DNA from 2 places in the Pseudoclavibacter sp. JAI123 genome. Region 1 is predicted to be linked to the other one. Evidence: predicted binding sites of a transcription regulator. Region 1 holds the regulator's gene; the other holds the start of a gene.
The links. Region 1 encodes LexA, which represses DNA repair genes until DNA is damaged. Its sites were predicted from a motif close to TCGAACANNTGTTCGA; they were not measured.

Region 1 (3,404 bases):
CCAGCGGCGACCCAACCCGGACCCGGCCACGTACCTGGGCCGAGGCAAGGTCGCTGAGCTCAAGGAGATCGTCGCGGCCCTCGAAGCCGACACGGTCGTCGCGGACACGGAGCTCGCGCCAAGCCAGCGGCGTGCGCTCGAGGACGAGATCAAGGTCAAGGTCATCGACCGCACGGCCGTGATCCTCGACATCTTCTCCCAGCACGCGAAGAGCCGAGAGGGCAAGGCTCAAGTCGAGCTGGCGCAGATGGAATACATGCTCCCGCGCCTCCGAGGCTGGGGTGAGTCGATGTCCCGCCAGGCCGGTGGGCAGGTCGGCGGCGGAGCCGGTATGGGCTCGAGAGGTCCCGGTGAGACGAAGATCGAGCTCGATCGTCGCCGCATTCGCACGAAGATGGCCAAGCTCCGGCACCAGATCGCGGACATGAAGGACGCGCGCGACGTGAAGCGCGCGACTCGCGAGCGCAACCAGGTGCCGGCCGTCGCCATCGTCGGCTACACCAACGCCGGCAAATCGAGCCTCCTCAACCGCATCACCCACGCGGGTGTGCTCGTCGAGAACGTGCTCTTCGCGACGCTCGACGCGACGGTGCGCAAGGCATCCACGGAAGACGGCCGCCCGTACACGATCGCCGACACCGTCGGGTTCGTGCGCAACCTGCCTCACCAGCTTGTCGAGGCCTTCCGATCGACGCTCGAGGAGCTGCAGGCTGCCGATGTCATCGTGCACGCCGTCGACGCCTCGCACCCGGACCCGGCCGCCCAGCTCGCCACCGTGCGTGACGTCATCGGCGAGGTCGAGGCGCACGACGTCCCGGAGATCGTCGTCTTCACCAAGGCCGACCTCGTCGACAGCGATCGACGCCTTGAACTGCAGGGCCTCGCGAATGACGGCATCTTCGTGTCTGCGCACACCGGCGAGGGCATCGACCTGCTGCTCGCTCGAATCGCAGAACTGCTTCCGACGCCGGAGGTCACGATCGACGTGCTCGTGCCGTTCGAACGCGGCGACCTCGTCTCCTACCTCCACGAGCGCGGTGCTGTGCTCGAGCTGGGTCACGAGGAGGGTGGCACGCGCCTCAAGGCGCGAGTGAATCCCGACCAGCTCGGCCTGTTCGAGGAGTTCACCGTCGCGGGCTGAGTCGCTGCAGCGCGATTGAGCACTGAACGCAGAAGAGCGGCAAGCCCGATGGGCTTGCCGCTCTTCTGCGTTCAGGCGGGTCTTCTGTGGAGAGGATCAGATGGAACGGAGCACCGCGACGACCTTGCCCAGGATCTCAGCCTCGTCGCCCAGGATCGGCTCGAAGTCGCTGTTGCGGGGGAGCAACCAGATGTGTCCGTCCCGCTTGCGGAAGGTCTTGACCGTGGCCTCGCCGTCGAGCATGGCGGCGACGATGTCGCCGTTCTCGGCAGTGCGCTGTGACCGCACCACGACCCAGTCGCCATCGCAGATGGCGGCGTCGATCATCGACTCGCCGACCACGCGGAGCAGGAAGAGCTCGCCCTTGCCAACGATCTGGCGGGGGAGCGCGAAGACATCCTCGACCTGCTGCTCAGCCGTGATCGGGATGCCGGCTGCGATGCGACCCACGACGGGTACGAAGGCGGCCTCCGCCGTGTCGTTCGAGTCGCCATCGTCGGCATGGTCGAAGTGCACGAGCACCTCGAGGGCGCGTGGCATGCCCGGGTTCCGCTTGATGTAGCCGAACTTCTCAAGCTGCCCGAGCTGATGGGTCACGCTCGAGAGCGAGACCAGCCCGACCGTATCGCCGATCTCCCGCATGCTCGGCGGGTACCCGCGAGTGCGAACCGACTCGATGATGCAGGTCAGGATGCGCTCCTGCTTCTCGGTCAGCTTTCTGTAGATGTCACTCGCTGGCTTCTTGGCCATGTCGTCTCCGTCCGCTCTCCGACACGGAATGTCGGTGGCAGGTGATGCACTGCCTGATAGCGCCAACCCTACCGAGGGTGCACGCAGCTACGAAACATTTCTTCGAGTGTTGTGGAGGAAAGTTCGACAGATTCGAACGTTCGACCTTGACTTGACACTTTGTTCGTAGCTATATTCAGTACATACATTCGACCACTCGAAGATGTGGACGAATCAGGAGGAATCATGAACAACACTGCCGCACCGCTCCGCCTCACCACTCGAGGCCGCCGGGTCGTCCTGGCGCTCGCCGCGCTGCCCGTCGCCGCCGCCATCGCGCTCGGGGCCACGCACATGACCTCTGCAGCGGCATCGAACGAGACAGCCGATGTCGAGTTCGAGTACGTCACGGTCGGCGCGGGCGACACTCTCTGGGGAATCGCCGAGGAGGTCGCGGGCGACGCAGATGTCCGCGACGTCATCGTCGAGATCTCCAAGCTCAACGCGCTCGAGAACGGCACGGTTCAGGCCGGCCAGCGCCTCGCGCTCCCGCTCGACTGACGTCGTACATGTCGTCGACGAACACCTCGGCCGGGGCGTGGTGGGGGCCTCGTCGTAGGCTTGTCCGGTGACCTCGTTCGAAGACCTGCCCATCCGCGACGACCTTCGCGGACTCACCCCATATGGTGCGCCTCAGCAACCGGTGCGCGTCGCCATCAACGTCAACGAGAACCCGCACCAGGTTCCAGAGGTCGTCGCAAGACGCATCATCGAAGCGATCGCTCGCGAGCTCCCGGGTCTCAACCGGTACCCGGACCGCGAGTTCACCGCACTCCGGGAGCGGCTGAGTGTCTACCTGGGTCACGGCATCTCTCCCGAGCAGGTGTGGGCGGCGAACGGCTCCAACGAGATCATGCAGCAGCTCTTGCAGGTCTTCGGGGGGCCAGGCCGGAGTGTGCTCAGCTTCACACCCAGTTACTCGATGTACCCGCTGCTCACCCAAGGTGTGGGGTCCACCTGGGTGCCCGTGCCGCGCGCCGGTGACTTCACGATCACCGCAGAGCTCGTCACCGAGGCCATCGAGCGGGAGCAGCCCGACATCACGATCATCTGCTCGCCCAACAACCCGACGGGCACCGCGACCGACCTCAGCGTGATCGCCGCGGCCTACGAAGCGACCGACGGCATCCTCATCGTCGACGAGGCCTACGCCGAGTTCCTCCCAGACGGCGAGGAGACCGCGCTCTCGCTGCTTCCCGGGCGCGAGCGGCTCGTCGTCTCGAGGACCATGAGCAAGGCATTCGCGTTCGCGGGTGCTCGAGTCGGGTACTTCGCGGCCGACTCTGCCGTCGTGGATGCCGTGCGGTTGGTCCGCCTTCCCTACCACTTGTCTGCAATCACCCAGGCCGCGGCAACCGCCGCACTCGAGTGCTCCGAGATCATGCTGCAGCAGGTCGACGCCATCCGCGAGCAGCGGGACCGCCTTCTCGCAGAGCTCCCGGCGCTCGGTTTCACGCCCTGGGAGTCCGGGGCG
Region 2 (3,404 bases), on a different contig from region 1:
GCCGGTTCGAGATGCAGCGCTCGGGCGAGCTGACCGAGCGTCTGCCCGTCGTCCTCCCAGAGGCCCAGCATCACGAGGTACTGGGGGTGGGTGAGACCGAGGGGCTCGAGGATGGGGCGGTACAGCGAGATTACGCTCCTGCTCGCAGCGGCGAGGGCGAAGCACAGTTGCTTGTCGAGCGCGAGGAGATCCACGAGTCAAGACTAGCCGAAGCAACCGAGTCCACGAATAGTTAGTACACTAACAACATGCCGAACGACAGACTCCCGAACCCCTACAAGGGTCAGCCGGGCTGGTGGAACCGAATCAACCAGGCCCTCTTCCCATTCATGGGCCCCGCCCAGGTGGGCACCGGGGGAGTTGCGCGCACCGACCCCGTGCGCGCACCGTCCGCCTGTCGCGAGTGCGGGCACCCCTATTCGGAGCATCAGGTGCGCCGTGGTGTCGGCGCGAACCAGCCGAGCAGCATCCTCTGCCCGGCGACCCCTTCCGCCGACAACTAGAGCGAGACCACCAGCACCACGAGACCGGCCGCGGCAGTCAGCTTGATGACGATGAGCGTCCATCACCAGTCACGCGGGAAGCGCACGCCGTCGAGGCAGTCCCGGATGAACTCGGGCGGTTTGAGCGACATCACGGCGTCGGCGGCGAGCACGACAGCGAGCGCGAGAGTTGGCCACCACGGGTCTGGGAGAAGTATCACTCTTTCTCCTTGCAGGTGCAGATCGCGGCGAACGCGCGGTGCAGATCCGCGGAGAGATCAGCGGGGTCGGCGGTGCGGCGGGCCGACGCCGTGAAGAGCAGGCCCAGGAATGCGAAGTACAGCGCGCCGGCCTTCTGGGCGGCTTCTGCGCGCGGAGTGCAGCCCCGCACCGAGATCGCGGTGCGGAACTCCTCGGTAAGTCGCGCCGCGAGCTCTGAGAAGAGGCTCGACGAGTGACCACCGGAGACGAGGATCGACGCGTAGACGCGCGCGAGGTCGTCATTCCGAATGAAGACGGCGACAAATGGGGAGGCCAGAGCGACCAGGCGGCCTGAACAGGTGCTGCTGCCCGCGAAGCGCGATTCGATGCGAGGGGCCGACCCTGGTCGAGTCGTCTCCCACTCGACGATCGCGCCTGCTGCATGCCGGTCGTGCTCAGCTTCGATGAGGCGATCGAAGACCCGGACGAGCAGCGCGTTCTTGTCGCCGACCGATATGACGGTTCCAGCACTGACGCCCGCTGACTTGGCGATACCGCGGATGCTGGCTCCAGCGAACCCTTCCTCCTGAAAGATCTGTTCGGCGGCGTCGAGCACGCGGGTCTGAGTGTGCCTCTTGATCTCCGCGCGTGTGCTCGACATGGACCGAGCCTATAGTGAACGGGTTCAATGAACACGTTCACTGAAGTCAGGGGCAGGGGGTGCGTCGAGATACTGCGCTGACCAGGGGTTGACAGGTGATCGGTTCGGCGTCGAACACAGGTTCTGAGTTTTTCCACAATCCCTGGTCAACCACTGGTTTCTGGTGCGGTCCAGTGCTAGGCTGGTGGTGATCTTGGGGGAGGTTATCGTGGCATCGCAGTTCGAGCAGGAGGCGTATCGCGAGTCGTCAGTGGAGTCGTCAGTGGAGACGGCGGTGGTTGATGCGCTGCTCGAGGCCAAGTGTCCGTTGGCGGGGTTTCCGGATGCGGAGATCGTGGTCGCGTTGCGGGAGCTGGCGGCTCGTCGGCGCGTGGTGGATGCGGCGTTGGTGGAGGTCGCGGGCGAGTTGCTGCGGCGGGAGGACGAGTCGCCGCGGGCGGAGTCGGTGGCGCGGAAGTCGGGGTTTCGGCACCTGACGGCGATGGTGGAGCAGGTGCTTGCGGTGCGGCCGTTCGAGGCGAGCACGCTGGTGCGGGTCGCGGCGGCGACGCGGGAGCGGATGAGCGTCACGGGCGAGCCGATCCCGGCGAGGTATCCGGCCGTATCGAAGGCGGTCGGGTCGGCGGTCATGTCGATCGCGCAGGCGTCGGCGATCACGAAGGGCCTGGATCACACCGGGAACCGCGTGGGCGTCGACGAGCTCGAGCGGGCCGAAATGGAGCTGGTCGCGTCGGCGTGCGGGGTGAACCCGGAAGACGAACAACCAGCCGTACCGAAGGTGCTGGAGGTGCAGGCCGCGACGTGGGTGTCCTACCTCGACCCGGACGGTGACGAGCCGCGGGCCGACAAGATCGCGGAAGAGCGCGGGCTGTGGATCTCCCGCCGCAGCGACGGCGCGGTCACCGGGAAGTTCGTCGCGACACCCGAGCAAGGCGAGCAGCTGCTGTCGGTGTTCGACGCGCTGCTCTCACCGCGGCGCAGGGTGGAGTTCCCGGCCGCGTCCGAGTGCGGCGAACCACTCGCCCCGGCCCTCGGCGCCAACAAGCTCCCGCTGGACGACGACAACGCGCACCGCGACAACGACAACGACAACGTCGAGGTCCCGCTGATGGACCCGCGCTCCATCGAGCAGCAGCGCATCGACGCGCTCACGATGCTCGTCCGCGCCTACGCCGAATCCCCAGACGCGCCCCGAACCGGCGGCGAAGCGCCCACCGTCATCATCGTGACCACCAAGGCCGGCATCGCCGGCACCGCGACCCGTCCCGAGGACGTCCCGCACCTCGAGCGCACCGGGGAGCCGGTCCCGCCGAGCGTCGCCGCGCAGCTGCTGTGCGACGGTTTCATCCGCGTCGCGACCCGCAGCAGCACCGGGGAGATCCTCGACCTCGGCCGCAAGCAACGACTCTTCACCACCGCCCAACGCCGAGCCATCGCGATCCGCGACCGGCAATGCCGGGCGCCCGGATGCAGCGCACCCGTGCGCTGGTGCGAAGTGCACCACGCACAGCCCTGGAGCGAAGGCGGACCCACCGACGCGAAACACGGCATCCTGCTGTGCTCCTTCCACCACCACGAAGTCCACCGCGGACGGCTCGTCCTCACCAACGGCAACAACGGACGCAACAGCAGCAGCAGCAGCGGCAGAGGACGCGGCAGCGGCAGCGGACGCTGGCACGTCGTCCCCGCCCTCGGCCACCACGCCCCACGCAGAACCGCCCGCCGCCGCAGCAACACCACCAGCAGCGTCCAAACCGCACGCCCAGCAATCAACCGAAGACCCTGAAACCACCCACCAGCAACCAAGCAGCCGCGGCTCATGTGGCGGGCAGCGACTCCATCATCTGCTCCCATGCGCGGTGCGTTTCGGCGCCGACGAGCTCGAGCCGCGTCACCACGGCCACGCACTGCGCTCGCACGTCGGACATCTCCAGCCTGGAGGTGCGGCCGTGCGGACCCGGGACGTCATCGGCAAGCACGACCGAACCGCCGCATGAGTCAATACACGTCCCTCACGTAGCGCTTCTGACGCTTAAGGGCGCCGACGTACTCGGCAGCCA

Region 2: a site for LexA is predicted at 1,455-1,470, ahead of HDC34_RS09995 (HNH endonuclease signature motif containing protein). Genes of this name have one in related genera too.

Annotation. Positions count from the first base shown of each region.
Region 1 is NZ_JACCCM010000002.1:609,689-613,092, forward strand. Features, by position in the region: gene hflX (GTPase HflX) at 1-1,141, shown strand, start outside; gene lexA (transcriptional repressor LexA) at 1,238-1,891, opposite strand; gene HDC34_RS14920 (LysM peptidoglycan-binding domain-containing protein) at 2,117-2,431, shown strand; gene HDC34_RS14925 (histidinol-phosphate transaminase) at 2,499-3,404, shown strand, end outside.
Region 2 is NZ_JACCCM010000001.1:2,122,935-2,126,338, forward strand. Features, by position in the region: gene HDC34_RS09975 (MarR family winged helix-turn-helix transcriptional regulator) at 1-194, opposite strand, end outside; gene HDC34_RS09980 (hypothetical protein) at 249-503, shown strand; gene HDC34_RS09985 (hypothetical protein) at 566-703, opposite strand; gene HDC34_RS09990 (TetR/AcrR family transcriptional regulator) at 700-1,344, opposite strand; gene HDC34_RS09995 (HNH endonuclease signature motif containing protein) at 1,553-3,130, shown strand; gene HDC34_RS10000 (sulfite reductase flavoprotein subunit alpha) at 3,343-3,404, opposite strand, start outside.